Linked DNA regions of Stieleria sp. JC731. The protein of the gene in region 1 interacts with the protein of each later gene in a pairwise test. Links are inferred from orthologs where the notes say so. Each region holds a gene or a part of one and is shown on either strand. Other genes may lie near its edges. The genes, in order: LOC67_RS06905 and rsfS.

What was found.
Region 2: the proteins of LOC67_RS06905 (region 1) and rsfS interact in binary tests that used the Escherichia coli proteins (3 or more experiments, as listed by UniProt). The link is inferred for Stieleria sp. JC731 from one-to-one orthologs.

What each region holds. Positions count from the first base shown.
Region 1 is NZ_JAJKFQ010000002.1:290,211-305,591, reverse strand. What follows is about bases 5,391-8,369. They hold LOC67_RS06905 (ATP-binding protein), read right to left. Parts: upstream 7,483-8,369; coding sequence 6,298-7,482; downstream 5,391-6,297. Other genes in these bases: LOC67_RS06900 (hypothetical protein), read right to left, coding at 7,493-8,369; LOC67_RS06910 (DUF5682 family protein), read right to left, coding at 5,391-6,230. Outside these bases: DoxX family protein, read right to left, coding at 1-284; hypothetical protein, read left to right, coding at 713-2,413; VWA domain-containing protein, read right to left, coding at 2,570-3,718; more of DUF5682 family protein, read right to left, coding at 3,747-5,390; more of hypothetical protein, read right to left, coding at 8,370-8,614; hypothetical protein, read right to left, coding at 8,629-9,675; hypothetical protein, read right to left, coding at 9,701-10,024; pentapeptide repeat-containing protein, read right to left, coding at 10,028-12,568; porin, read right to left, coding at 12,677-14,188; ankyrin repeat domain-containing protein, read right to left, coding at 14,565-15,381.
Region 2 is NZ_JAJKFQ010000005.1:1,041,632-1,057,026, reverse strand. What follows is about bases 1-2,993. They hold rsfS (ribosome silencing factor), read right to left. Parts: upstream 1,723-2,993; coding sequence 1,279-1,722; downstream 1-1,278. Other genes in these bases: LOC67_RS14870 (Gfo/Idh/MocA family oxidoreductase), read left to right, coding at 2,293-2,993; argS (arginine--tRNA ligase), read right to left, coding at 1-1,187. In the rest of the region: more of Gfo/Idh/MocA family oxidoreductase, read left to right, coding at 2,994-3,639; DUF481 domain-containing protein, read right to left, coding at 3,749-4,840; lactate racemase domain-containing protein, read left to right, coding at 5,089-6,357; rimI (ribosomal protein S18-alanine N-acetyltransferase), read left to right, coding at 6,757-7,233; (2Fe-2S) ferredoxin domain-containing protein, read right to left, coding at 7,413-7,802; ATP-dependent zinc metalloprotease FtsH, read right to left, coding at 7,799-9,820; ATP-dependent DNA helicase RecQ, read right to left, coding at 10,277-13,261; hypothetical protein, read left to right, coding at 13,726-14,418; hypothetical protein, read left to right, coding at 14,606-15,349. UniProt on the Escherichia coli protein: Functions as a ribosomal silencing factor. Interacts with ribosomal protein uL14 (rplN), blocking formation of intersubunit bridge B8.

The DNA.
Region 1 (15,381 bases):
GGATCCGCCCCATGGACGACGAACAACGCGATAATCATCGTGAAGCCCAAGGGGATCACCGCCAGGCGTGTTCCAAGCCCGACCAGCAACAAAAGAGAACACCCGAACTCGGCACCGATGGCCATGACCAAGCTCAGCTGATTTCCCACACCAAGTGGATCAGGAAAGCCACCGGACATTTCGCTGAAGCCGGAAAGCTTTTGCCATCCATGGACGAGCATAAAGCAACCGAAGGCAAGGCGAAGTACGAGGAGTCCGATCGAGCTGAATTTATCGCGATTCATTAACCGTCGTGATGTGTTGAGGGGCTGAGTAAGGATGAAGAGACGCAAAGGCATCTACCGGAATGTTCATGGGTTCTTACAGACCGCCATCATTCCCTGACAAGAAAGTTTTGCTGGGATCGGCAATGCGACGTCAAATATCGACGCTCGCGTCTGCTATGTCGGTTGATCTCTCTGAAAGTCGCCTTGGAGGACCACAATACCAGCGAAAAAGAAAGCTGCCTTCAGAGGCAGTGAAGGGCGCCAATGGAGAATTGACAGGCTGTTAGGGCATCAAAGATGCGAAAAATGACTGGAATTTGCGATCGGCGGGGCTGCCGTTTCGGCCTTTCATGAATGTCCATCTGGGGTCCATACATACCTGGCAGCTAGCGGGGTGCTGTAAACTTGATGATCCCTCCCCCACCACCATGCTTTGGAGAAAAACTATGAGAGGCGTATGCTTTGCTTCGCTGCTTTGCCTCATGGCGTCGGCATCCCTCGATGCTGCGGAGATTACGAAACAGATTCCTGGCGATGCCTACGGATACATTGCCGTGTCTGATGCACAGGCTTTGGATTCAAAAATTCAAACTTTGGGACAGCGTATGCAGCTGCCGATCCCAAGTTTCCTAGGCATGATGGCAACACAACCCGATGTCGCGAAAACGTTGGATACGACGGGAACCACTGTGGTGGCATTCTTGCCAGCGGAGAACCCGGATGAACGACATGTCTCAATCGTTGTAGTTGTTCCAGTAAATGACTACGACGGACTGAAAGGGCAGCTCGAAAATGCTTCCAACGAATCAGGGATCACGGAAGGGCTCTTCAATGGCAAAAAGCTATGCCTAGCCAAGAAGGGAACGCATGCGATTGTCGCTCAGACCGAAGACCGGTTCGCATTAGAGAAGGTACTGAAGTACGAAGTTTCCTCCGGTAGCGAAATCGCACAACCTGAAAATGAGTATGACATCGCGCTGTTGATGACAACGCACGGTTTAGAGGAAGTCACGGTTGCCGCGCAGCAAGGTCTGCGTGAAATGATGCGAGTCTTTGCGGAGCAAGCTGGTGAAGACAATCCTGCGTTGGCCGGGTTGCGCATGTATGACAACATGTTTACCTACATGCGTGAAGAACTCGATGCCTTCTCGGTTACGCTTCGCATTGATGAGTCGAGTTCACTTCGTGTGACGAAGAATCTTTGGGTGAAGCCTACCAGTCAATTTGCATCGTTGCTGAAAGACATTCCGGACAGTCGAAAAGATCTGTTGCCAGGGATTCCAGATGGTCCATTCGTCGTTGCCGTTGGGGCGACGATTCCCGAAGGCGGGTTCAAGAAAATGCTGGATCTGTCAGCTGTGATGATGCGTTCGATGCCGCAGGTCTACAACATGACGCCCACGCAGATCGACCAAATGATCGAGCTGTCCAAAAAGTATTTCAAGAGTTTTGACGGGATGGCGTTTGTGTTGGGTGTTGGTGAACCAGGAACGCCCGTCTACGGAAAAGCGGCGGTCACAATGGTTGTGCCTGATGCGAATCAGTATCTCGATGACTACGTGAGCTACTGGAACGAATTGGAAGCCAAGATGGAGGGTGCGGACATTCCATTTCTGGATGGAATCAATGTCGAAGAGGTAACACTACAAGGCCATCGTGCTCTGAAAATCACAATGCCATTCGATCAGATGACACAAGTTCCGCCTGAGCAAAAAGCGATGGTGAACGCGATGATGGTCAAGATGTTCGGCGCGAATGAACTGGTGATGTATGCCGGGGCGGTGGATGCCAAAACAGTTTTGATTGGCTACACAAGTCCCGACATGCTGGTTGCTGCATGGGAATCGGATGGGAAGAGTGCATCGCTATCCGAAAGTGAATACATCAAAACGACCTCCGCAATGTTGCCTTCAAGCCCACAATTTGTTGGCTACTGGAGTCCGTCTGGCACGGCAACCTTCGCCAGCCAACTTATCAGCGAAATCTCACCCCAGGGATTTCAGTTGCCAGAGTTTCCTGCGACTCCACCGGTGGGTTGGACCGTTGAAATCAAGTCTGGGCAAGTCGAAGCGAACGCTGTTATTCCTGTGGAAGTCTTTGAAGCGGCCGGAAAGTTCGCATCCGGCTTTATTAAGATGCGAAACTGATCGTCTGCAAACAAGTCGATCGCAAAATAGATGCAAGGCGGATCTTGGCGTAGTGGATTTTGTTAAAGATCCTGGAATGATGGATTAGCTTCTGCAGGATCTTTAACAAGATCCACTACACTGGTTAATGTCGATTGCGATTTCTTCGATTCGCAGTCAGCTTCGGATGATCTGCCCCATGCATTCGGCCAGCTTCTCTGGCGTGCACGAGAGGATGTCCATCCCTGCCTTGCGGCATTTGCGTGCCGTTGAACGGTTGTATTCCGGTCGCGCGTTATAGCCCAATGCTCCCAGACCGATCATACGGATACCCGAATCGGCCATCGCCCGGGTTTGTCGGACAAGGTCATTCTCTGCGCGACCTTCGTAAAAATCTGTAATCAGAACGACAATTGATTTTGCCGGTTCACGAACCAGTTGGTGCGAATACTGCAAGGCTTGTGTGATGTCAGTACCGCCGCCAAGTTGAATCGAAAGTAAAACGTCAACGGGCTGACCGACTTGGTCAGACAGATCCACAATGTCGGTGTCAAATAGCACCAACGAGGTTTTCACGGCGGGTAATTCGGCAAAGATAGAAGCCATCACGGCAGAGAAAATTGCGGAGTCCAACATCGATCCCGACTGGTCGACGGTCACGATAATGTGCCATGGGCGTTTGTTGCGTTCCGCAGCAAAGAAAAAGAGTTGGTCGACAAGTAGTCGTCCGCTTTTCGAATCGTAGTTCTTTAGGTTTCGCCGCAGCGTCATTGGCAAATCGAGGTTGCGAAAAACACGACGTGGCGAATGCTTGTCGCGACGTATCGCTCCGGTAATCGCCGCCTCGACTTGAACCTTCATCTTCTCTTTAAGCTCTTGGACAACCTTGTCGATAATCTTCCTAGCTAGGATCCGAGTTTTGGGGTTTAGTAGATCTTTGTGAGTGAGCAGCGTTTTAACCAGTTCCATATTCGGTTCGATCTTTTCCAATAGTTTTGGTTGATCGAGTAGTTCTGAGATCCCACGTCGTTGTACCAACTCTTTTTCAAGGATCTCTTTTGCACTGTGGGGAAACAGTTCGGCGACGTGGTCGACCCATTCGGGAACGGTCAAAGCACGGCCTTTGCCGAGTCCTCCCTGCCGAGTCTTTGAACGACCGCGGGATTGAGCAGGATCTGAAGGCTCGTCAAATAGAAAACCGACAAGCTGCTCAATCCTCGCGCACTGATCGTCTCCCTCGCACGTGATCGAATGAGACTCGGCGGCGCGTCCGAGTACGAGCCGCCAACGTGCCAGCGTATGGTGATCGTCTGGGTTGATACTCATTGAAATTTCAGTGCTCCAATTCCGATGCTTAGAAGTTCCAACGGGTCATGATCTTTGCTACCTCGGAATCGATGCTTGCGATCAACGCCGCCGCTTCGAGCGAAGTGTTCAGTTCCGTCAACGAAGATGCTTCTTCGGCGAGTCCGTAGGAGGTGGCGACGCGAAGCGCCAATGTGTCGGTCTGTGCCGGATGCAGTCTTTCGAATGCGGCACGCATTTTTGGAATCATGATCAAGAACGTGTCCCAGTCAGCGGCTTTTAGCAAGTCGTCTATCGAAGAAACCAACGAGTCCGCGCCGAGCATGATCGAAGTCCGAGAAACACTCATCACTCCGTCAAGGAAGTCGCCTGCGTGTATCATCTGCTCAGGGGCCGCTGAGGCGTACGCAGAAATCTCATTGGCGAGTTCTTGGGCGGGTAGCGAACGGATCTCCGTCAGCATCCCCAGAAAGGCACCTCTTAAGAATGGGACCGTCGATTCTTCTGCGGCACTGCGGACGTTTTCTGCGAAAAGATCACGACTGAATTGATCTCCTTCGCTCTTCAGCATGATGTCGGCTAACGAGAGCAACGCATCAATGACTGGTGGTTGTTGATCTTCCGGAACGTTGCAGACGTCCGTGATTGAGAAGCAAGCACGGTCAAATGCCAGGACTATCAGTTCCTGCAGTTCATCACGTCGGAGGTTTCGATAGGTTGCAAAGCGATCAATGACAAGCAGGTGGCCGAGCGCCGTTGTCAACGAAACAAAGCGAGAATCCGAATCGATTGCGTCACCGCAAGCGACCTGCACTTCAGCGACCAAGTTGGGTAAATCCATCTCGATCGATCGACGGAGATGGCCACAAGTTCGCCCCGCATGGCCTTCATCGCGTGCGACTTCTTCATGCAATTTCGCCAATACGGCCGCTTCGATCGAATCTCCATAAAGGTTTTGTTCGACCAACGTCGGTTCGACCTTTGGATTCCATTTCAGCGACCACCTTTCTTTAAAAAGTGTGCCTGTCGCAAATTCCGTATTCGGGGCATCGATCTGTTTGACAAGTGGGATCTCTAGAAAACACAGTCGATGCAGCAATACACTTCGTCGTTCGTCTTGCTTGTCACGTTTATCCAGCGAAACGGTGAGCTGTTTCTCTTTTCCCATCACTTCGTCGAGCTGCAGGTCATCGATCTGACTGTAAAAGTCATTGACGATCGGCAATCGACCTAGCTTTGCCGTGACCCGCCCAACCTTGGTTCCGATGTTGACGAAGTCGATCGCCTTTAAAAGCTGCGTCCCTTCATCTTGCGGATTGCCTTTGCAACAACACGTCACCAATGCGTCTTGGATGTCATCGAGAATGGGAACTGGACGGCCGCGAAGCTGTGCCAGCATCCGCGCATGCTGGCTTACCGAAATTGCGTCGGCCGAAGAAACGCTTTCGCCACTGCGGCGAGCCCGGTTGAGGACCGCGACGACATACTGTGCAAGCAGGTCATCGAGTTGTTCCGACTTCGTCAGTTCCCACATCGACTGATAAAACTGGGGTGCTCGGTTGCCTGCGGCGTATCCGGACAATTCGGATACACGAAAAAACGAATATGGAACGACTGTGCTGTAAAGAGTGCCTTCGGGTTGGACCGGTGGTGGTTGATCATCATTTTGGTCGAGGAAAAGGTGGAATCCACCACAGACCACCATCGCGTCGCGAGGTTTCAGCTTTTGGCTTTTTAAGGTTTCACGAATCGTTTGCATCATGAATCGTTCGCGTGGCAAGGTTCCGTCCGTGGCGATGCGATCGGGACTCGTCGTCGATCGCACGGCTGCACAAAACGTCGCCATCTCAAGTCGGAACGCTTCGACGTCATCTTTCCAATCACGCGATTCGAATAGCGTATCCCAGGCTTCGGCCCATGTTTTGTAGCCCGCCGCTTTTGCGAGTTGCTGATAGAAGCTGCTTTCGACAAAGAGGCTTTCGTCTTCCCGTTGGATCACCTGCTTTGGAATCACTGGCTTTGATTCGTCAGCTTCTTGTTCGACAGGTTCCTGCGGATGTTCAATGAATTGATCCGCTGGAGTCAACAATGCATGGTGTGGCAGGTCCATGAAGCGGACTTCAGCACCGACCTTTTTCGCGGCCAACATCGCGACGTACTCGGGCGAATAGCTGAGCAGCGGGTACCAGCACGAAAACCGAGGCGGGATGTCCTCGGCCGGGCTAGCGACTCCGGCCAAACCGAGCACGTTATCGTCATCGCGATAGGACGAATAAATCGCGATCGGCGGTTTTGATTGGCTATCGACTATGAAAGGAATCAGCGAGTTGGCTTCGGCAGGACCTTCGATGAAGATCAACTTTGGCTTTCGCGCATGGATCGCCATCTCCAGGTGCTTCGCGACCGATGGCGAATGGTGACGAACCGGAAACCAATAGAGATCTGCGGAAAGTACCGAATCGACAAGCCTTGCTACGGCCTGGACATCGACTTCGATCTGATCGGCAGCAGATTCAAATTCGCTGATCGACATAAGAAACCTTTGTTTCGGTTGTCTCGTGAGCAAACAGGCAACTGATCGAGACAAATTGCGTTGCGAATTAGTTCAGCTGCGAAACGATCGCGTCATGAAATTCTTGCCAAGCCTTGTCACTACGCGCACGTTTTTTAGCAACGATCGTGACGTACTCCTTCAGAACGGCTAAGTCGGCGGTGTCTTCTTTGACAATCGACCCGATCATGTTTCGGGCGATGTCGCCGGGGTTCACTTTGCCTGAGCCAAAGAACCTGGCGTGCAATGCGGCGTCAAGTGCGCATCCGATCGCTTCGGCCGTCGAAAGGGTGGTGGTGGGCTGTTTGACGCTGACACCTTCGGATGATTTTCCGTTGCGGATTTCACGGAAGACCGTCGCCAGCATTTTGATAATGGGTGGACTGATTTGGACGGGCAGTTCGTACTGCTGAATCAATTCTGCCGAACGCTGTTGGACGATCTCGACTTCGGTTTTCTGATCGGCGACGATCGGAATGTGGATGTAATTGAAACGACGCTTTAGCGCCGCAGACAATTCGTTCACACCTTGGTCACGTGAGTTGGCCGTTGCGATGACGTTAAAGCCGGGTTTGGCCCAAACCATATTCGCATCCGGCAATTCCGGTACCGCGATCGCTTTGTCCGAAAGGATCGAAACGAGGGAATCCTGCACATCCGGTACACAACGGGTGACTTCTTCGAAACGGAGCAAACCGCCGGAGTGCATCGCCACCATGGTCGGTGATGGGATCAAGTTATTGGGCGTAGGGCCTTCGGCAATCACACGTGCGATGTTCCAGGAGTACTTGATATGCTCCTCGGTGGTTCCGGCGGTCCCTTGTATGGTCAGTGTCGAATTGCCACTGATCGCGGCAGCCAAGTGTTCCGAAAGCCAGCTTTTTCCGGTTCCTGGCTCGCCGACTAAAAGCAGCGCCCTTTCCGAAGCCAGTGTGACGATCGCCCGTTCAACGATCGAATCGTCGCCGAAGAACTTCCGCGTGATTTCGACCTGCTGCGACTTGCCATTGATGGTCGCTTTTAGCGTTTTACCACCAACGATGTAATCGAGGACAGCACGCGGTGATAGTCGCCAGGCCCTTGGCGGTGTCGTCTGATCATTTTGAATGAGGGATTCGATCTGATCCGCATAGCGAACTTCGGCAGGTTCACGAACTTGTTCGGTTGACTTCGCAGGCTGTGTTGTACCGCTTCGTGATGCGGCCTTCTTCTTTACAGTCTTTTTCTTTGCCATGGCTCTAGCGTCAAGTGAACTTCAGTGTTTGTAGCAATGCGGCGCGATCGATTTTATCTTCAGAAATCATCAGATGGACCGGGCCGTCCGGTTCGAACACGGTGAGTGGTTGAAAGATCAGTCGGCACATTTCATAGTGCATTAGCCCAAAGATCGTTGGTCTGGTTTTCTTTTTTCGGTAGCCATCGAGTTTCTTTCGAAGGGCTTTGCCTTCGTTCGCTTGCGAGACGACAGCGTCGAGGTGCAAGCCGTTGGCGGACAGTGGGTAGACGTTTTGTCCCTCACGACCTTGATCGATTTTCGCTTCCATCGTCCATTGATCGAACATGACTTCTTCTTGCATTTCGATGTCTAGATCGAATGGGCTGGTCTCATGTTGTTCAATGCGTTTGATGGCTGATTCCAGATCCCAATGGAAAAGCGACTCCCAATCGGTAAATGCTTCGCCAGTTTCGACGGTGCTCTTTTCGTTCAGGCTGATCCGTCCACCTCCGAAATCGTCAACGGCGACTGCACAGTTTTGAATCGTGATCTTGTTGCCTTCCATGAGGTCGCTTGCTTTGAACTTTTGCCGCTGGGGCAAATGCAAGAAGCCTTCGGCAGGGATCTCGGTTCCGGGCTTGATTGGGAAAATGCAGGACCAAACTAAGCGATAATGCTTGGGGATCCGCTTGCCGGATTTGGAGAGCGTTCGAAAACGAAACTCGAAGGCACAGTAGGCGTTTTGGACTTCTTTCTTCGAGACACCCACCGTGACCAGTTCCAGCTTCTTTACCGGTTCGGTCGCAGGTACCCAGAGTAAACGGTCAAACTCGTCTTCGTCGTTTTCAGCAAGAGCATGCGAAAGACCGCGGCACAACATCCAGGCACGATTCAAGAAAAACGTCAGACGTTTGGCTGAAAAACGAGGGTCTTTATCGGTGAATCGGCCAAGTTCTTCGTTGGAAGCACGCAGCGTCGATCCCAGTCGCAGCAATCGCATCCGTGACGCTTCGCGGAACGAGACATCAAGCGTTTGACGCGTTGACTTCGATGCCGTTGTCAGTCCGGTCAACAGCAATTCTTCGATCGAACTAGCTACGTCATCGAGGAGTCGTAGCAGTTTTTGGCGATCATCTTGGGGCAGCTTCATGATTCCGTCGGTCGCTACAACGAATAGTAATCTTCGGGAATCGTTTCGGTCGGTCGCCAATCGACTTCACCGGCGACGACACCTTTGTATTGCAGCAAAATTTTTGTCGTGAACTCGAGATCGCGTTTGGGACTGCGTCTCCCGGCATCGCGAATCCATGTCCAAGCCAACTTTGAATCGAATTCACCCGCTTGAACCAAGCCGATCATCAGTACAAGAAGATGTTTGCAGGGACTTCCCTGTAGTCCCATGCAGTCTGACAGATCGGTCGTCGTACATCCGTACCGCCCATTGTTTTCCAAGTACGGAACATAGACGATGTCGTCCCTCGTCTGACTTTTGACGACTCCGATTAGATGATGATCGTCAAGGATCGAGTACAGCTGAAAGCTCTCCGACTGCAACATCTTCATTGCACGTTGGATCTTCTTTTCGTTGACAACACTGTAGAGATTGCCAACGAACGTCGGGAAGGACATCTCGTCCGATTCTTTGGGCATCTCTTGTCGCACCAGTTCCAAGAATCCTTCTTCATCGATAATGGCAATCGATGCTCCTGCGTCTTTAAGTTCTGTCGCCGCACGCTGTGCGGCGGATTTCCCTTTGGCGCGACGGTTGCCAACGACAAGATAGTCAAGCGATTCATCGATTTCTGGCTGGACGATCGCACCAACCGCTTCGACCATCTGGGAAAGCAGCTTTGCGTCGAAGTCTTGTGGACAGCAATCGAAACCGCCACAAAATGCAAAACGTTTTTCGGCCATGTCCAAGCGGACGAGATCGCGAAACGCAGGCTCATCAAGGATTTCGATACTGCCTTCGTCCTTGGAATTTAGTTTGATCGCTTTGCGAATCGCCGTTGCTCGACCTTTTTGACGTCCGTCGCCGATGACAAGAAAGTCCAATGAGCTGTCGACGTCCGTGCAGACGGATGCACCGAGGCGTTTGACAACTTCGCAAGGGCTGCCACCATGGTATCTGGGCCAGTCAGAAAACTGTCCAAAGAAGGCAACAGTCTTGCCGGACAAGAGGTGCTTTTTGCCTTTCTTCTTTTTGCTCATGACTCGACTTGCTCTCCGCTACTGATTAGCAGTGCTGATTTGAAACAGTGCTGCTGACGAGTAACTGCTGAGCAACTTGTAGTGTAAGGACTCGCTCGAACGTACGAAGGGTCGATTGGGCACGCAATAGCTTTGACGCAGCGGCACGATCGTCGTTTTCGATCGATCGAATCAATTCATCGATACTGTTGCCCAGGTACTTCGCGCCGATCCCGTTTAGCTCATCGCATAGATTTCGAAGAACTGTTAAGTGTTCGGCACCACAAGTCCGCAACCCGCGAATGGCCAAATCTTCGAACAGCCGCTGGAGGTGGCTGATCGTTTGCACGATTTCGTCGACTTCTGACATCAATTAGAACGCATAGTAATCTTCGGGGATCGTTTCCATCGGACGCCAGTCGACTTCTCCCGCCTCGGCACCTTTGTACTTTAGCAAGACCTCCGACATTTGGTCTTTGTCTAGCTCGGGTTTTTTACCCAAGCTGGTATGCGCCCATGTTGCCGCTTTATTTGCATCAAGCATTCCACCTTTGGTCAAGCCAACGATTAGAACCAACAGGTGTTTGCACAACGCACCACGCAGCCCGCCGCAAGGGTTTAGGTTTTGTGTGCAACAGGTGAATTCGCCTGCCGACGTCAGTTGGCATGAATAGACGAGCGAGGCATCGGTTTGGCTTTTGACGACACCACGAAATGCTTCATCGGAGACTTCAGAAAACAATTCAAAGCGATCCGCCTTGAGCATTTTCATGGATTTGGACAAACGGGATTTGTCAACCGTCAGCTTCAACCGATCCATGAAACTATCAAAGTCGATGACTTCTTCATCGATTGACGGCAACGCTTCGGCAATGCGCGGGTCAATGCCGATACCGGCAAACTTCAATGTCTCAGGGATTTCAAAACCATTGGGGAAGGCTGTCTTTTCGTCAAAGACATTGTCTTCCCAAGTCACATCTTTAAGTTTGGCATTGGCAAACTGAGTGCCCTTCAAGCTAGCGTCCGCCAAGTTTGCTCCGGTGAGATCGGCGCCTTCAAAGTTAGCTTTGTCGAGCGTGCACCACTCGAGATTTGCTTTCTGCAGTTTTGCAAGACTGAAGGTCGCTTCGGTTGCGACGGCACCTTTCAAGTTTGCATCTCGCAGGTCAGCAGCACTGAAATCGGTTTTCTTCAGCTTCGCCCACTGCAGATCTGCTTTGCGTAGGGCTGCTGAATTGAATTTGCTTCCTTGAAAATCAAAGCTTTCGGCCGATAATCCGGCTAGCTTTGCCGATGAGAAGTCTTCATTCCGAAGCTGGTTTTGTTTCTTGTCGACAAGAACTTGATTGTCGCGGGCGTTGAATGCTGCGACACCGGCTTTGCCGCCACGGATTTCATCGAGCAAGTCCTGCTTGATCTGATCTGACTTGGCCTGCGACTTTTTCTTTGCTGCTTTGAGGTCGTCATCGGAAGGGATATCGGTATCAAACACTTCGGCGAGTGCTGCGATGACAGCTTCCTGCAATGCTTTGCCTTTCACAGCACTTTTGGAAGACTTGACTTTGATGGTTTCGAACCTCAGTTCGCCATGTCCCCAGTTCTCACCCGCGTGCTTCAAAGCATTCGTAAAGGTTTTGAGATAGGTGGTATCGCTAATCGTCGAACCGTCGATCTCGATAGAGAATTTGGAAACGAAGTCCGACCGATAGTAATTGCCTTTGTCGATTTCAATTTGAACGACGCCGCTTTTCAATTGAACCGCACCGGTGATCGAAATCGCATCCGCTTTATTGACGATCGCCGAGAGGTCACGACATGCCTTGCCGGTTTTGACTGCGGTTATCGTTGGCAGTTGCAGTCCCTTGGCTTTCGAAATGTCGGTGGTGCCTTCGAACTTGGTGCCAAATAACAATGTGTCGCCAAACTTTGCACCGGTCAGATCCACGTCTTTGAAGACGGTTCCGTTCAGGCTGGCACCCGTAAAATCGGCATTGCGGCAATTGACATTGGTAAGCGTCGAATGTGAGAGCTTTACCTGGCACAGCTTTGCGCGGGTAAAAGCTGAATCTTTGATTGTGACATTCGTAAGTTCGGATTGGCTGAGGTCAGCCGAGGTGAAGTCGACTTCGGTAAGGCTGGCGCTTGGGAAGTCTGCTTCCGTCAGGATGGCCCTTTTGAAGGTCGTGCGGATGACTTTAACGTAGCCAAAGTAGGAGTCGTCCAGATTCGCGCCTGTGAAATCACAGTCACTGAGATCTTGTTTGTTGCCGTAGGTTTGGTATCCGACGAACATATGTGGCAGATTCGCGGCTTTGCAGGAGCAGTTCGTCATCCCGGATGGTCGAAAGTGCTCGCCATGTGCTTTGTCCATGCGAACACTGCGAAGAATACCCGTTTCGAGCGTTTTGAGATGCGACTCACGCAAGTCGGCCCCATCAAGCTTGACTGGGCGAAGGTTTAAGTCGACAAGGTCTGCACCACGAAGATTGGTCGATGTCAGGTCGATCGATTCGCCTTTCCCATAATAATAGCTATGGCTGCGTTGAAACAATTCCTGCAATCGCTGGCGACCTAGGTCACCGGCGGCGACGAGTGCAACGATTTCGTCTTCGTCAGGAACGAACGCTTCGCGAAAGTCAGATTCGCTGATGGTGACGATCGCCGCGCCCTTGTTATTCAGGGCAGCCGCTTTTTTGACGGTCCCGGCGGTCGCGCCTTTTTCTAGCACGACTAGCTGGTCAACTTTATCGTTGATGGTCTTTTCGATCTCGGCGCCTTCATCACGAGCCCATGATTCGAAATCCGCTCGAGAGTCGCCGTAGCCGCCAGGCTTGCCAGTAAAGCAGAGCCGTTGACCTGTGAACCGAGGTTTGAACCAAGCTTTTGACGCCGCCGCTTTTTTCTTCTTCGCCATCGTTGTCCTCTCCAAAGCCTAAGTTGTACAGCACAACCAGGTGCCGCGCGGCTCGGGTGAGGATTTCAGGTCAGGATTTTTTACGAAGTGACCTACTGAATTTGTGGCCTAATACTCCGCCTGAAACTGTGTCCGGAATAACGTTCCATCGTCACCGACCAAAATATCACTCGGTGTGCTTTGCAATGGGCTGCTGTCTAACTCTGTAATATCGAACGTCACTTTGACTTGGGGGACAGACAGCGGATACCAATTGAAGCCAACTGCATATTCGAGTCCGTTTCCAAACATCCCACTAACCTGCGAATATCGAAGGTTCGCATCGAGTCGTTTGGGTATCAGGAACCGACCGCCTTCGACGTAGAAGCCATGCTGTTCCAGGCTGCTTTGCGGCAAAGGTTGATCAGCGGTCAAGCTTTCGATCCATCGCATATATATCTCAGAATCGAAGCTCCAGCCCATGTACTTGATCGCAGCATCAATTCCATACATGTAGATGTCGTAATTCGATACCGTCGCCCCGGGGCCGATCGCACCGGTTTGCGTCAAACGCGTTCCGTCAGAAAGCCGGACGAAATCAGCTTCACTCAGTGGCACACCTCTTTGGTCAGACGTTTGTTTTGAATAGACGAATGAATGTCCAATTCGGACCAGTGGGGTGCAGGAATGATCAAAATCGACGAGTTGCCCGCCAAAGTCTCCCCAAGGATCGATGTAGCTACTGGCGGCAAATGCGAAGCGATCGTCACTGCGTGAGTTAGGTACATTTGCATTTCGATAGCCATCTCCGGCCATCAGTTGGTATTGGCAGCGCTCGCCAATCGTTCCGATTCCGAAGATTCCGACGGTTCGATCAGGTCGAAAGAAATCGTTTGCCATCGGGCGGTCGGCAAAGCGAGTGCGTCGTGCCGACATGATCCACTGGCGGCTTCCGGGGACTTTGCGTTTGCCCATCTGAATTCGAAAGTTTTCGGTCAGTTGCCATCCCCACCAATAATCCATGAAGTCAACCGTGTGTGAACCATCTGTGTCGCCATCGAGCTGCAGGAAATAGGTCAAACGCTCGTCGACGGCATATCCTTTAAACACAAGACGGGCACGCTCGATGTCAAATACGTTGCGGTGTCGAACCGAACGAGTTGTGCCCGATTGATCGGTCCACGAGGTGATGTCTTGTTCGAAGTCATGATGTCGAAACTGAATCCAGCTGCAGATTTTTAGCTGAAAGGGATGAGCTTGTTTGTCAAAGGGAACGATCGTGAACCCTTTATTGAAGTCCGAATAGAAATCAATCGTCTGATGCGATGGTCCGGATTCGAGTAAGCCATCGCAATCGACTTCGACCGGCTGTTGGATGACCAAGGGGATGCGGGCGATGCTTCCTGGTGTGCAGTCGGTGTCACTGTCGTCAGGGAAGATTCCAAAGGGAAGTGATGTTGCGGTCTGCTGTTCATTCAGCAATTGCTTCAGCTGATCGATTTCAAACGCTTGCGCATCGACTTGTTGCTGCAGGCGAATCAGTGAGGGCGATTGGAATGTTTCTTGGCCTCGGGCATCGCTAGCTTGGGTAAACCCTAAGGCAGCCAAAGTGAAAAGTACTCGCAACGTTTTCACATTCATTGTCGGTCACCAGACACGTCAAAAAGGTATCGCTTTATCCGATTGGTAGGTCTGCTTATCGGGCTGGCAACCGTCATCATCCAACCGATCATTTCGATCCGCCTGAGCGACATGATGAAACGGGATAAACGTCAACTTCGAAGGGGCGTTTTCATTGCCAAATGTCGGCGAAGCGGTGCCGTTAGTCCGTCTGCTTGAATTGAGGACGAACCCCAAGCCTGGTGTCACTCACAAGATATCGTCTAAGAAAGACCGTCAACGGGCCGCTTGATTTCGTCTGTTTGTCGAATCGCAGGTGCACAAGACCTGCGTCTGAAAAGTCTTGATCTGCGGAAGTTCCTGTGCACCTGTCGGGATGGTTCATTGCTGAGGAGAGTCAGTTGCCTTCATGGTTCGAAGCTTGCTCTCGTTGCTCCAACGTTTGCATGCCTTGTTCTATTAGCCACTGAGCGACCGCCTTTCGATTGTTCAAAAGCTCTTCGAACGCTTCGTCGACAGGGAGCTTTTTCATTCCGAACGTAATTGGACTGATTTTTCGGTATGAGACCATGCGGTAGCCGCTCCCCGTTGGTGGGCGTGTGGCATAGTCCAACGCATTTAAGCCAGCGGTCCCACCCGTGTAATCTGTCAGCACGTCCGCAACAAAGCCGCCGCGAGAGGTGGCGAATACCGGTCCATAAACCCCAATGCCGCGTTTGCCATCGCTAGAAACTTTGACAGGCTGATCCCAAAGAATGCTGACCAGTTTGTAGCGACCAGCTTTCGTGAGCGAGGTTTTTTCGCAGCCAAGATCCGAACAGGCTTCGATATCTGCGCCCATTTCGACCAGTCGCTTAACCAAATCCAGTTCACCTGCTGCGGCGGCAAAGTGCAGCAATGTCTTTCCGCTTGCTTTGGCGTGGACGCTTAGCTTTCCGTTCTCGATCAAGTCACGCAGTGGTTCGGGGTTACCAAGAATTAGCTGTTCAAGCTCCTTTGGGTAGCGAAGCGTTGTGCTGCGGAAGTGGTGGTAGGTTGGCTGGATGAGAGCCAGTTCGTTTAATCCAAGTCCTGATGACTGCTGCCACTGGGAAAGGCCATCGGTTTTGATATTCGCAAGGAAGTCTAGCTGGTGTTCTGCGTTGATCTGTTCTGCCAGCTCAGCATTGCCTGAGGCGGCAATGAGGTAACCGACGGCGCAGTGGGTTCCTTTT
Region 2 (15,395 bases), on another replicon or contig:
GTGGTCGCATACAAAAACGCTCCGTCGCGTTTTTGAATGATCATCGGTGCGTCGAACTGATCCAAGAAGACACAGATCGCGCCGTCACTTTCCTTGGCCAACCCTCGATCTTGCAAATCATCGACCGTGGCCCGCAACATTGGGTGATAGAACGACTCACCAAGTGTGTGGTCAAAGCTGACATTCAAACGCTTGTAAACACGATTGATCTCGTCCTTACAGTACGGCAGGAACTGCTCCCAAAGTCGCTTATTCTCTTCATCACCGGCGTGCAACTTGGATGTTTCTTCCAATACTGCCGTCGCGATTTGCGCATGCTGGTCGGCGCGTTTCTTCGCATCGGGGTCTGACTCGATCTCTTGAATCGTCGCCTCAGCTTTCGTCAAACTTTCCTTGCATGCCGAGATCTTCTTGCCCAACGAATCGGCAAGCTTACGCAGTTTCTTCGCTTCCTTGCCTTCCGCCGAAGCGGCTTTGGATTTTGCTTCATCTACCTGCTGACCAAACGCATCAATCTGCTCACGCAGTCGCGGGAGGGAATCGACGGCCTTGTGGTACGACATCAGCTGATGGACCAACCGATACAGCTTTGCAAGTTCAGGCACCGGATCGGCGGCAACCACATCGGGATCGCCGAAGTGCTTGTAGCCATAGATGATCATCCCGAACTGTGTGCCCCAGTCACCCAAGTGATTGTCCGTGATGACCTCATGCCCGATGAACGAAAGCGTCTTGGCAAGGCAGTCACCAATTACCGTGGTTCGGATGTGCCCGACGTGCATCGGCTTGGCAACGTTGGGTGACGAATAGTCAATTAGGATCTTCTTAGGATCCTCGACCGAATCGACCAAGCATCGTGGGTCGTCCAGCATCGACGTCATCTTCGCGGCGATATAGTCATCGCGCAACTTCAGGTTGATAAAACCTGGGCCGGCAACCTCGGGTGGATCGCAAAGGTCATCAATCTTGACCAAGTCGACAATTTGCTGCGCAACGTCACGCGGATTCAATCCACCGACGAGCTTGCTGATCGGCATCGCAAAGTTGGCTTGGTAGTCACCAAACTTGGGATTCCCCGCGATTCGAATCATCCCCGAAAAACGCTGAACGTCATCAATTTTGTCAGCGAAGGGGCATTGAGAGATGGCGTCTGCGAAACGCTGAGAAAGCAATTGGGGAATGTGCATCGTTAGTCCAGAAAACCATTAGCGACCCAGATCCCGGTCGCGATAAAAGGGTTGATCGACGCTCGAGTGATCGGGGCGCTAGGGCACTGACCTACTGATCAGCTTTGACGCCAAGGTCTGCTAGTGGGATCGGCGTTCCGTCCGCCCACAGGGATTCCAAGTCGTAGAACTCGCGAGTCTCTTCGTCGAATAGGTGAATGACAACACTGCCATAGTCCAGAACGATCCAATGGCTCTCGTCATAGCCTTCGATCCCATAGCGTTTATCACCGAGCCCCTTTTCCAGGGCATCATCGATTTGTTCGCTGATCGCGTGCAATTGACGACGACTCTGGCCGGTCGCGATGACAAACAAGTCAAACTCGGCAGATTGGCCACAGACATCGATCACAGTAACGTCCTGCGCCTTGTTATCGAGCGCGACAGTGGCTGCGGCAGCAGCAAGTTTGCGGCTGTATTCGATACCGCGAGGACGGATGGCTCGCGAAGGGGCGACCATCGGATTGGTTGATTTGGTTGGTTGTTGTTCTGTCATTTCAAAAGTTTATCAGTTTTATGGCCGGTGTCATTAAGGGGAAACGACGGCTCGCACAGCTGGACTGACCTACACCTCGACTTCTTCACTCGACTGGCAGCGGCGGACTCGCGTCATTTTTCATACGGCCGATTTGCGAACGCACCAATGTAGTTTCGCCAGAGTTTTCCGACAGGCCAATTGAGGCGTTTCCCCCACTGGATCGGTGGATCTGCTACCACACACACGAAAGGTGATCGATTCGACCAGGTCGCTCGCTGGCTGATGACCATGGCCAATGTCGCTTCGCAGCAGCGCAACCTTTGCCCAATCCACACCACTCTGTGGGATCATTCGCCAATAGCATCACCGGATCAGCTGATGATTTCGCGAGCGCAATAGCTGCCCACGGGGTGTGATTACCGCTCACTGACAAAGAACCGATTGTTGGGTTCTGACGGCCCAAGTTGTCGTACACGCTACTGGCGCAGCGGAGTAGAATGCGAGTTCCTCCCTCCATTTACGATCTGGTGTGAGCCTGTATTAACCACACCAATTCCCGCCAATTTCACTGCCTAGGAATCTCTCGCAATGCAAGATCGCTTTGAACCGTCAAACAAACCGACGCCTGACACCAACAACTCGCCTACTCGACGCGAATTCTTGGTAAAAGGTTCGGCTGTCGCCTCCGGTATCGGCGCCACTGCACTTCATGCCCCGGCGGTCCACTCAGCAGAACCAGCCGCGGCAAACACAGAAATGTTGCGAATTGGGATCGTTGGGCTTGGTGGTCGTGGTAGCGGTGCGCTCAACGACACGATGACGATCAACGACAACATCAAACTTGTCGCCACTGCGGATATCGATCCGGCAAAGCACGAAGGCATCTTGCCGCGTCTTGCTAAAACCTTTGGTGAAAAAGTCGATGTCAGTTCCAGCAAGAACTACGTCGGGCTAGATGCCTATAAACGCATCCTTGATGATCCCGGAATCGACTTGGTGTTGATGACAACACCTCCTGGCTTTCGCCCCTACTACGTCCTTGAGGCAGTCCAAGCAGGCAAACACGTTTTCGCGGAAAAGCCATCTTGTGTTGACCCAGAAGGTTACCGAACTTGCTTGGTAGCCCATAACTTGGCCAAGGAATCAGGAACCGCAATCGTCACCGGGACTCAGTATCGACGTCAAACCAATTACGTCGAAGCGATCCAACGAATCCATGAAGGTGCGATCGGCGACGTTATCAACATGACCGCCCGCTATTGCAGCACCGGCATCTGGTATCGCCCACGCAAGGAAGGCATGACTGATGCCCAGTATCAGATCTACAACTGGATGCACTTTATTTGGTTGTCTGGCGATCAGATTGCCGAGCAAGCCGTTCACAACGTCGACGTGATGAACTGGGTCATGGGTGGACCACCGGAATCGGCCTACGCCGGTGGCGGACGATTCACTCGCCCCGACGACAGCGAGATGTGGGACAACATGTCCGTCGACTACACCTACTCAGGCGACCGACAAGTCTCGTTCATGTGTCGCCAAATCCGCGGAACACAGTCCGAAGTCGGTAACCGCATCTTCGGATCCAACGGTACCGCTACGATCCTCGGCAGCAACGGCGGGGCGATGATCTATGACAAAGACGGCAATGAAATCTGGTCGATGAAAGGCAACATCCAAGATGCCTATCGCCAAGAACACAAAGACCTTGTCGATTCGATCCGAGCCGGCGAGCCAATCGTCGAACTAAAAGAAACCGCCGACAGCTCAATGACCGCGGTCCTTGGACGAATCGCAGCCTACACCGGGAAGAAGGTCGACTGGAAATTCTTGACCGAAGAATCCAAGCTCAGCCTGTTCCCAGAAAACCTCAGCTACGACAGCGAGCTTCCTGAGCCAAGCTTTGCCGTGCCGGGCGAAACTGAATTGATCTAGCCCCGAGTAGCTGCTGATCAGAAACTAACGCGAAAGGCCAACACAAGTTTTCAGAAACTGGTGTTGGCCTTTTCTATTTCAATCGTCAAAGCTTCAACAAGGCTCGCTGTTAAAACTTGATCAACAACAGCATCGAATAGTAGACGTCATTGGGACGAGCCCCCTGAGGGGTGCTGTCGTAGCGATCGGTGACGGCAAGTTTCAATGACAAGTTCTCAGCCTCATCCAGCAAGATCTCCCATGCCGCATCGGCGACCAACCGATAGTCGGAGAAATCTTCCCAAGCAGGAAAATATTCAAGCTTGCCTTTGATCTTGTTGCGTTTGTTGACTTGAAACTCACCCTCGGTCCCAAAGACAGCTTCCGGCTTCCAATCATCATCCGGGGCACCGAACTCCTTCGACGCACCGGCACCAAACCGAGTCGCAAAGGTGGCCGAATCACTCCGTAAAAAGTAATAGCCCACACCGCCGTTCATATTCAGACGCAGATCGAACGCTTTGAACTGATCCCACTCCGCGCCGAACTTGCCAAACGCTGACCAACGCGAACTTTTAAACATCCGATCATAATCCAAGTTGTAGCGTCCGTTGTCTTCTGTTGTGACGCCACGATTGGTCGCTTTGCGATAGTCGAAATCCAAAGCCAATGTGTATTGATCCGTCTTGCGTTTCATTTCCAGACCCGTTTGCAACGCCAACGTTTTAGAGTTACCGCTGCTACCATCGAGCCCAAATTCGGCATGATTGACCCAACCTTGTGTCACCCATTGCCAGGGAACCTGGTACCACGACATCGACTCTTCCGCCAAAGGCATTTCCTCCGCGGTCTGCCCTGATTCGATCGCACTGCCGATCGGCAACTCCGAGGCCGGCCCATCTGCGACCAAGTTTCCTGGATCGACCAATGGCAAATCCATCATCGACTCGGGAATCGGTACCGGAAGATTTGCACTGACGGTCGCGACTTCGGATGACGGAACGGCGGTTGTCGGTACATCGGTTGGCGGTGCCTGAACACTACCGGACAACGTGGCTCCCTCCGTCGCTGGGGCTTTACCGGGAAAGGTTGCAATGCCCATCTGCCACAACGGAATTTCCGGTTCTTGGGCGAGCGTCCGCTGGGAAGCTGAAACAACCAAACCGATCACGGCGAGGACCGCAATTAATCGTTGCATCGGGCTTGTAACAGAGCTTTTCATCCGAGATTGCCATAGGTTCCGAGGAAGATTCCAGCCCCTGGGGTAGCAAACCTGCCCTGACAAAGTCAATCGAACTCCCAGAGGCCAATATCACCAGAGTCCAACTCCCAGGGCAGATCTCAATCACGCGGAGTTGCCAAAGGACCATGCCGGCTCGCGGTACCGGATCCCTACTGGCTGCTACATTGCTGTGTTCTTATCCTTTCCATTGCCCTATCCGCTTCCGCAGCCCTTCCCCACCTCGCCTAATGACGACTTATTTTGAAACCGGCAGTGCGTCGACCTCGTTGACCAGTGACGACCTTCGCGAAGCCTTGCGCGAAACGTTTGAAAAAATCGGTGCCCCCAAGAAAGCTTTGCTGCTGCCGCCCGACCATACGCGATTTTTCAGCCGCGCCGGTGAGATCACCTCGCTGTGCTACGAGATGCTCGGCGATGCGATCAAGGACATCATGCCGGCCTTGGGAACACACAGCCCGATGAAGCCGGAACAGCTGTCACACATGTTTCCTGGGGTACCGCTGGACCTGTTTCGTCCTCACCGCTGGCGTGACGATGTCGTAACGCTGGGGACGGTCCCTGCTGAGTACGTCGCAAAAGTAACCGACGGGCTGTACAACCGACCCTGGCAAGCTCAGGTCAATAAATTGCTGCGTGACGGTGGACACGACTTGATCTTTTCGATCGGTCAGGTCGTTCCTCACGAAGTCATCGGGATGGCGAACTACAACAAGAACATTTTCGTTGGCACCGGCGGCGCCGAAGGGATCAACGAAAGTCATTACTTAAGTGCCGTCTACGGTATCGAACAAACACTGGGGCGAGCCAACACACCGCTTCGCCAGATCCTTAACTACGCTCAGGACCAGTTCTGCAAGGAACTGCCGTTGCTGTACGCACTGACGGTCATCCAGCAAATGCCAGACGGCAGCCTGCACACTCGCGGCCTTTATATTGGCGACGATCACGAAACTTTCTTCAAAGCTGCCGAGTTATCGCATCAGGTCAACATCACACACCTCGAAAAGCCACCTGAGCACATTGTCGCCTATCTCGATCCGAGTGAATTTAAAAGCACCTGGCTGGGTAACAAGGCGATCTACCGGACAAGGCTAGCGATCGCAGACGGCGGTCGGCTGACCATACTTGGCCCAGCGGTCGAAGAATTTGGCGAGGACCACGAAATTGACCGACTGATCCGTCGTTATGGTTACCTGACCAAAAGCGAAATCGTCGGTCTGGTCGAAACGAACGAAGATCTCGCGGCCAACCCATCCGCCGCAGCCCACTTGGTTCACGGTTCCTCGGAAAACCGTTTTGAAGTCGTTTACGCGGCAGGAAAACTGACCGCCGATGAAATCAGTTCCGTCGGATATACCCCTGGCGACATCAACGAATTGATGGCCCGCTACAACCCTTCGAAACTGACCGATGGATGGCACAAAGATGTCGACGGCAGCGATTACTACTTCATCCAGAACCCGGCTTTAGGGCTTTGGCAAGCTGCGTTGAGTTGACGAAATCTTTTCCTGTTTTCAACTCATTTTTCACTTGGCGGCAAATCGACATGCCAGTTGAATAACACCGCCCCACATGAGCGACGCTCGTACGGACCAGTCGGTCGATTACACCTGACCACCGTACGAAACGACGTGACAGAATTCCACCGACGACGACTGATCTCGGTCAGCCAGGAAAGTAAGCCTAATCCGTATTGGTTCACTCTGGACCGTCTGCTATTTTCCCGTGAGAACGGCAAACGGCACGATGAACGGGACGATTTGCTGGTTTGGTTGACGGATTAAATTCGATTCCCCGCGCATTTCGGAGCGCTGGCCGGGGTAATCGTCTCGCTGGAAAGGAGACCAGAAGTGAAACAAGCCAAAGAAACCCCGGTCTGTGTACATATTCGTTGGATGATTCGCCGCGATATGCCATCAGTCCTCGGTATTGAAAAAGCATGCTTCGAATTCGCTTGGAACGAAGATGACTTTATTCGCTGCCTTCGCCAACGAAACTGCATTGGCATGGTCGCCGAAAAGGATGATGAAATCGTAGGATTCATGATCTACGAATTGCACAAGAACCGGCTGCACATCCTGAACTTTGCGGTTCACCCCGACCACCGACGTGATGGTGTCGGAAACGCAATGTGCAGCAAGCTATTCGGAAAGCTCTCTCACGAGCGACGTAACCGAATCATGCTCGAAGTACGCGAAACCAATCTTGAAGCACAACTGTTCTTCAAGTCCCTCGGATTCCGAGCGATCAGTGTCCTACGTGATTTTTACGACGACACCGTCGAAGACGCCTACCTTATGCAATATCGCTATCAGCCCAACGCGAACGAAATCGCGCAACCGGGCAACCGCATTTCCCGAATGGCTGGCTAATCGAGCTAGCAACCAATCCGGACACCAAACACTCCGTCGTGCAGCCCTGACTGCACGGCGGTTTTTGATGCGCAAACGACTCGTGAATGTGTCAAAGCATCGAAAGCAATCGCTTCGCTGCCATCGGCCTTGCGAGCCTAGGCACCAATGATTGATGCCCCGCGTTGATGCCAAACTGCCTAATTTGAAACCGCCTTCGAAGCGATAACAAACTCTTTGACCACCTGCCCCTGAGCAAGATGCTCGTCAAAGATGCGATCAATCACTTTCGGAGTACAGAAGCCGTACCAGACATCATCGGGCAACACGCCGATGATCGGCCCAGCCTTGCAGATATCCAGGCAAGCTGACTTGATGCGCAAAACCGGTGACTGCCCTTTCTTCCGCAATTCTTTGCAACGCGACTTGAGGTGCTTCCACGCCTCATTCATCGCATCGCCCTTGCAACATTTCCCGGTTTTGCGATCCATGCAGATCACCAAAACGTGTGTCGATCGTCCAAACCCAAGCTTGACCGCTTTCTTAGCAGCCGAAGCGACATCGGACTTTACCGGCTGGGTGTCACTCATTCGTCGCGGTTGATCACCGGGTTGGAAATTCCCGCGTCATTGACTTCGGGCGATGAAACCACACCTTCGGGTTCGCAGTCTTGCGACTTCATTTTCCGCTGGATCGATTCGCCGATCAAAGTTGTGATCTGCTCTTCGTCCAGCTCCTCTTGCTCGACCAACTCTTGCGCAATTTTGTCCAAATCGGAACGATGCTCGCGAAGCAGTTGCTCGGCACGCTGATCGGCCTCCAACAAAATTCGCGACACCTCTTCGTCGATCAGTTCCTGCGTATGCTCGCTGAACTGCCGCTGCTGGTGCATTTCGCGGCCCAAGAACGGATCTTCGTCGCTCGTTTTGTAGCAAACGGGACCAAGCTTAGGACTCATCCCCCACGTGGTCACCATTCGCCGAGCGATGCCGGTGGCGCGTTCGATGTCGTTTTCTGCACCGACAGTTGGTTCGTCGTAGATGATCTTTTCGGCCGCGCGGCCTCCCAAAAGAACGATCAGCTGGTGCTCAAGTTCTTTCTTGCTGACGTTTAGTCGGTCTTCGTTTGGCACATACTGCGTCACCCCGAGTGCTCGACCACGCGGAACGATGGTGACTTTGTGAACAGTGTGAGCGCCGTCGAGGTGCCACGCGGTCAGTGTATGCCCGGCCTCGTGGTACGCCGTTTTTTCCTTTTCGATGCCACGCAAAACTTCTTCGCGTTTGGCTCCCATCAGGATTTTGTCACGGGCGTAGTCGAAGTCATCCATATCGACTTCTTTCTTGTCATTACGAGCGGCCCACAGAGCTGCTTCGTTGACCATGTTCTGAATATCGGCACCGGTCAGACCAATCGTGCCGGCAGCCAGACGATCCAGTTTGACATCGTCGGCAAGCGGGACGTCACGGACGTGAACTTTGAAAATCTCTTCACGGCCCTTCATGGTCGGACGGTTCACGGTGATGTGACGGTCAAATCGCCCTGGACGCAAAAGTGCGGGGTCCAAAACGTCAGGCCGGTTGGTCGCGGCAATCACAATGACAGCTTGGCTAGGCGTGAACCCATCCATTTCGCCGAGAATCTGATTCAACGTTTGCTCACGCTCATCATGGCCACCGCCAAGCCCGGCACCACGCTGGCGCCCGACCGCGTCGATTTCGTCGATGAAAATAATGCCTGGACTGTTTTGCTTTGCCGTTTGGAACAAGTCACGAACACGGCTGGCACCGACGCCGACGAACATCTGAATGAACTCGCTACCGTTGACCGAATAAAACGGCACTTCGGCTTCACCAGCCACAGCACGAGCCAACAGAGTCTTACCGGTTCCGGGAGGTCCGTTCAGCAAGACGCCTTTGGGAACTCGCCCACCCAGCTTTTGGAACTTATCGGGCGTTTTTAGATAGTCGACGATCTCTTGCAGGTCAGCCTTCACGCCTTCCAATCCGGCGACATCGCTGAACGTAACGGTCCTTTCGTTGGCTTCAAATCGTTTCGCCGGACTTTTGCCGAACCCCGACAGAAAGCCACCGCCCATGATGTCGTTCCGTGTTCGACGGATCATCATGAAGACAAACAGCAGCAGTAAGATGGGCAATCCGACGAAGATCAGCAGCTGGAACATCTCTCGCGAGTTGTCGCGATCACGATATTCGAATGGAACATTTGCCTTCGCCAAGTCTTCTTCGAGACGGGCAGCCGATTCGGAATCGAGCGACCGATTGACAAAGAACTTCTTTTGCAGCTTAACCGGGTTGCCGTCGTCATCCTTTTCGTAGACTTCGCGACCGTCTTTGATCACGGGCGGTGCGGTCGGTTCGGTTTTAAACGTACCGTAGACGCGCCCAGCGCCGATGCTGACGGACTCGACGTTACGCTTGGTTAGCAGTTCGTTCCGAAAGAAGCTGTATTTAACCCGAGACCCGTTGTCCTCGGTTCTCCAAAACAGGATCGCGAAAGCCGCCAAGATCACCAACGCGATCAACAAACCGCTGTTTCGACGTGGTGGATCGCTTTTTGCTTCCGGTTCTTCGCGACGATTTTCCATAAGTGATTTGTTTTAAGTGCGATGCGTTCCGTAGCGGACGCAGATTTTAAGTAGTACAGATGATGCCGCTAACACTGTTCGAGCCCCGAATGCGACCTTGCATTGATCGGAACGTTTGTGAAGATCCTAGCGGGCGGTCACGTCCAACCTGCTGAAGCGGTATTGATCCTTTGATCTTTGTTCCGGTTCATCAGGCTTTGTGTCGAGCAACGAACGACTCCGACGGACAGACTCCAACGGACATTCGTGGCAGACCTTGCGGACTTGGTTCGGGTCAGCAAACCCGATGCCATTTTCCAACGCTCAAACACGATTACCGCCTAGTGCCAGTTTAACGGCGTGTCAAAACATGGGTCGGGGTTCCGCAGGGGTCAGCTACTGTTGGGGGCACATTCCGTCGTGATTCAACGAGTGACGTTACGATTGTATCAATTTCGACGAAAAACCGAATCCGGCTCACAGACGCCAATTTGGCAGCACTCGACGCCCGGCAGATTCCGCTTGTGACAAATGTGTGTCGACATCGGCCCTCCCCAAGTGACGAATCTCGCACACCTCGTCAAAACTGAACCCTTCGGTGAACAGACGCCAAGTCCAGTAGGCATCTCGATCACTCACGTTCTCGATTGATGTCTGCTCCAATGATGGCTGCTCCAATAATGACTGGGCGCCAGTCGCCACGCTGCTATCCGCTGGTTCAGCACGACTGACCGGATGATGCTCTTCCACTTCCGACTCAGACTTTAAACGGTCGACGATGCCAGCAGCGGCTCCCGACGATTCACGACCCGTCGCCACGGGATCATCACCTTGCTCCGGCTGCAAAGACAGATGTTCGCTTTCGCTCGAACGAATCACTTCAAGGATGTCGTAACCGTGTTGCTCCATCGTCGAAGGCCCGATGCCGGAGATCTCTTCGAGTTCGCTGCTCGATGCCGGACGAATTTCCGAAAGGCGTTGCACCGTCGCGTTGCTCAATACACGGAACGCTGGCAACCCTAACGCGGCTGACGTTCGGCGACGCCATCGCTTCAGCGCATCGGCGACCACCTGGGAAAGCTTCTGCTCCGGACTTGTCAGATCATCAAGCGAAATACTGATCCCGCTAGACACAGCAGGCTCACCGGCTTCGTCAATATTGGTAGCCGGACTTGCGGCCGAATTCGTCTCTGGCACAGTTGTTTCACTTGCATCAGCGCTGCTGGGCTCAGTAGCAGCATCGTCGGTGTCATCAAACTCGGCATCGCTTGTATCCAAAGCACTGGCTGACTCCAAAGCACTGGCTGAATCGCTTGGCTCACCAACATCAGCAGCTTCGATATGTCGTGAAGCGATCACCAAGGACTTCGCCAGGCTTTTGCTCAGCGATGCAAAAAACGAAGGGGGCAACGCGGTGCGTAGGTGCATCACTTCCTTGCCGAAATCGCTGATTTCAACTGTCGGGCGTCGCTGGTCCACCTCTCGTTGAACCGCCATTCCATGTTCGATCAAAGCGTCGATCACCTTGCACAATTGGCTTTGCTTCATTTCTGAAAGCATGCCATAGGTGCTCAGCCGGTTCAGTTTCCACTGAGCCATCTTTTTGTTCTGCGAACCGCACAGCATCTGCGCGATCATCGTTTTGCCAAAGCGACCGTGCATTCGGGTAAAACCACTTAGAATCACACGGACACCGCACAAGATCGCCTTGGCGTCAGCATCGTCGACTTGCAGTGTTTTGCCGGAAGCCTGCGATTGGCCGACACAGCAACGATCACATTTGCCACAATTCTTGCTGTCTGGGTCGCCAAAGTAATCCAGGATCACACGTTGGCGGCAGCCTCCGCTGCGGGCAAATCCGATCACGGCGTCCAGCTTTCCATACTCAGCCGCTTTCCGGCGAGCCAATTCTTCGAAGTCGATTTTGACCATCTCGAAGGGCACGTCACGCTGGATGAAATGGACCGCACGGCCTCGGAATGGAGGCACATAATCAAATCCCTTCATACGTTTCAGCTCACGCAACGTTCGCATCAACTGGTCACGGCTGACGTCGGCCTGCTTCATCAAACGATCCGGCCGAACAAAGACGTCTTCGAATCGACGTTTGCCAACGAATTGCTCGATGGCTTTCATCACTTTCCGCCGCGTCTTGGCTTCGCGTGGAAGGTAGTCAAGCATCGTGGGCGTTTGACTGTCGATTCGCAGCATCAATTGATTCTGACTGCTATCCAATCGCCGCAGCACACCGGCTTTCGCAAGCAGAGACTCCGACATGCCAACCGATTCAGCGCTTTCTGCCCCAACCGCATCGCGGACCTGTTCCAATGTCAGTTCGATCGGATCTTCGGGACGTGACAAAAGGTATTCGTAGACCTTTTGAACGATCTCTTTGGACGGATACCGGTTCTCGATAAAGTATTCTTGCGTGTATCGGTCGCTGTAGGAAAACAACAGCTTGCAGGCACTTTCCAGACCGTCGCGTCCTGCACGACCGGCTTCCTGATAATAGGCTTCTAGCGTGCCCGGCATGTTGTAGTGGACGACGTATCGAATGTCCGCCTTGTCGATCCCCATGCCAAACGCGTTGGTCGCGACGATGGCAGCCAAATCGCCAGCCATAAACTTTTCCTGAATGATCCGCCTCTGCTCGGATTCCATACCGCCATGGTAGACGCCTACCGGACGACGTAACTTTTCAGGCAGCCACTCACCAACAGATTCGCAGTTGCGTCGTGTCGCCGCATAGATGATTCCGGTACCGGATTGCGACTTGATGAACTTCAGCAGCTGCTCCTGTTTCTCAGCTTCACCTTTGCTCTGCTGGACTTCGAGAAACAGGTTGGTCCTGGCGAACCCTTTGACGAAAATTTTTGGAGACTCTAACTCCAAAATCGAGCAAATATCTTCTCGCACAGCTTCCGTCGCTGTCGCCGTCAGAGCGATCGTCTGAACATTCCCCAGGTACTTTTTGCGCATCTTCCCCAAACGCGCATAGTCCGGTCGAAAATCGTGCCCCCATTCGCTTACACAGTGGGCCTCGTCGATCGCTAGCAGGCTGACATTGCAATGCCCAAGCGTTTCTACAAACTGACCGTTGCGCAATCTTTCCGGAGCGATGTAAACGAGTTTCAGCTCACCTCGTTTCATCGAGTCCATGACATCCTGCTGTTGTCGCAGGTCGAGCGTCGAATTGATCAGATCGGCGGGGATTCCCAGTTGTCGTAAACCGTCGACCTGGTCTTTCATCAGTGCGATCAGGGGCGAAACAACGATCGTGACTCCGTCGCGAGCCAACGAAGGAAGCTGATAGCACAGACTTTTCCCACCGCCAGTTGGCATCACACACATCACGTCGTGTCCGTCGGCGACCGCCTCGATGACTTCCGATTGTCCTTTGCGAAATTCACGCAGTCCGAATCGTCCGAGTAACTTCGTGGTGTCCGTCGCAAGCGTGTTCATTGACCGATCCGTGCAAATTGGCGATGTGTTCCAGCGAAAGTATACGAAAAAGCCCAATAATCAAAGTCGTGTGGCCGGCCGAAACGGTACCTCAGGATGGCTAGTGCTTCGTTCAAACTCGATTTCAGGATTAGCGTATGGCGTTAGCCACGGTTCCAGCGCAATAACCGGGGCGAACGCCCCTCGGCTGATGACCCGAACCCGTATTTTCATATCGAACGAAGCACCTGGACCTCCGATGAAGCCTCAAAATCCCTCGTTTACCACGGGCGTTGGCTCATGGTTCGCGTGCGCGAGCTGGTCTATACTACGTGACCCGGTCACGTTGGGCACTGCCGAACGGGTTTCGCGGGACACCGCTGTTTTTTTCGCCATGACGTTTGCTTCTGTTGGCAGAACCGGTGGTGCGAACACCGCATAACCGCGAACCACTGAACGACCGATCCCCTCGTCCAAACAGAGCCATGGTCTCACAACTACATTTTCGATCCGTGGCCAAGTTCGGCTATGTGGTCGCATTGCTTTTCCCCACCCTCGCCCCCCACACGTCTTTGTATGGTCAGTCACCAGACAAGGCGTTGACTGAAAAGTTCAGCGAGGATTTCGAGTCCGGGACATCACGTTGGGAGTTTCTCGACCCCAAAACGTGGAACCACAACGCTCAGCACGGCTCCATGGCGATTGAGATCACCGCTCGTGAAAGTGAATACAAGCCACCGGTTCGTAGCCCTCATCACGTGGCGCTGATCAAGGATCTTTCACTGGGAAGTTTTGAACTCACCTTCCGAGTTAAAAGCACCAAAGACACCGGGAACCACCGCGACTGCTGTGTCTTCTTCAACTACAAAGACGACCAGCATTTTTACTATGTACACCTCGGGGCAAAGCCGGACCCTGCGAGTGGTCAAATCATGATCGTCAACGAAGCTCCCCGAGCGCCTTTGACTAAAAATGAGAAACGCACACCATGGGACGACCAGTGGCACCAAGTCAAACTGATCCGTGACGTCGAAACGGGCGAAATCAGCATCTATTTCGACGACATGGAAAAACCACACATGCAAGTTGTCGACAAAACGTTCTCCAATGGGCGGATTGGAGTTGGATCATTCGACGACTTGGATGCATTCGATGACATCAAAGTGTTTGCGAAGTAGCAGAGTGCCTCGCGTTGCTACACCGTGCCTTCATCAATGGTGATTTGCCAAACGGTGCTTTGCTCGCGATGTAATACTGCGATTGCCAAATAGCCAAAGTGTCGATCGGCAATCGCCCTTTCCCCCAACAATTCACCTGGAACCGATTCCAACTATCGGAATTGCCCCCAAGGACAAATGTTTGCTTATGAGTGATTACGGCATGTTCAGCGATGACTTTTACATCAACATGAACTTGGCTACCGAATTGGATTTGCCACAGAACCGTGAATCCGTGTTGCACTTTTTTGAACAGGTCCGCCGCCGATTTCCCGAGATGGCAAACTTCTATTCTCGGGAAAAGTCCGAATACGTTCTCGAAGAAGAAAAAGAACGTGGTGCCTATCGCTGGGTTTCGTCCGAACCACGCCGACTGAACAGTGGAACGGTCAACCCCGAGTCGATCGAGTCCGCGTTCGAACTGCATCGCACCATCTTGGAATTGGTGCCATACGAGTTATCGATTACTCCGCTGGACTGTGAATCGTTGAGCGTGATGTTCGGCTTCGACTTTGGGTATCGCGGCAACCATAACGAGATTCTTACTCAAGCGATCGGCGTGGCACCGGCGCTAGAAAAACTGATCAGCCAACCGTACGGCAAGGTTCTCTCCAACGAGCCTTCGATTCAGTTTTCTCTGGATGAGGAATGTCGAACACAGTGCCGCGTCAGTTTCGAATCACGCACGACAGCCTATCAAGTCAGAACAGGTGAATACAGCGAAGACCAATTAAGCGTCTACATGACCGTGCGCCGTTTCGATAGCCTCGGTCCCAATGAGGCGTTTCATACCGAGTTTTCACGATTGGCTGCCCTCGGCCGAGACCTGATTGACGAGTTCTTGGTCGGCAACGTTCTTCGCCCACTGCAAGAAGCGATCTCATTGCATTAGCCTCATTTCACAAACGCTTCGTTCCAACGCGATTTTTGGATTAGCC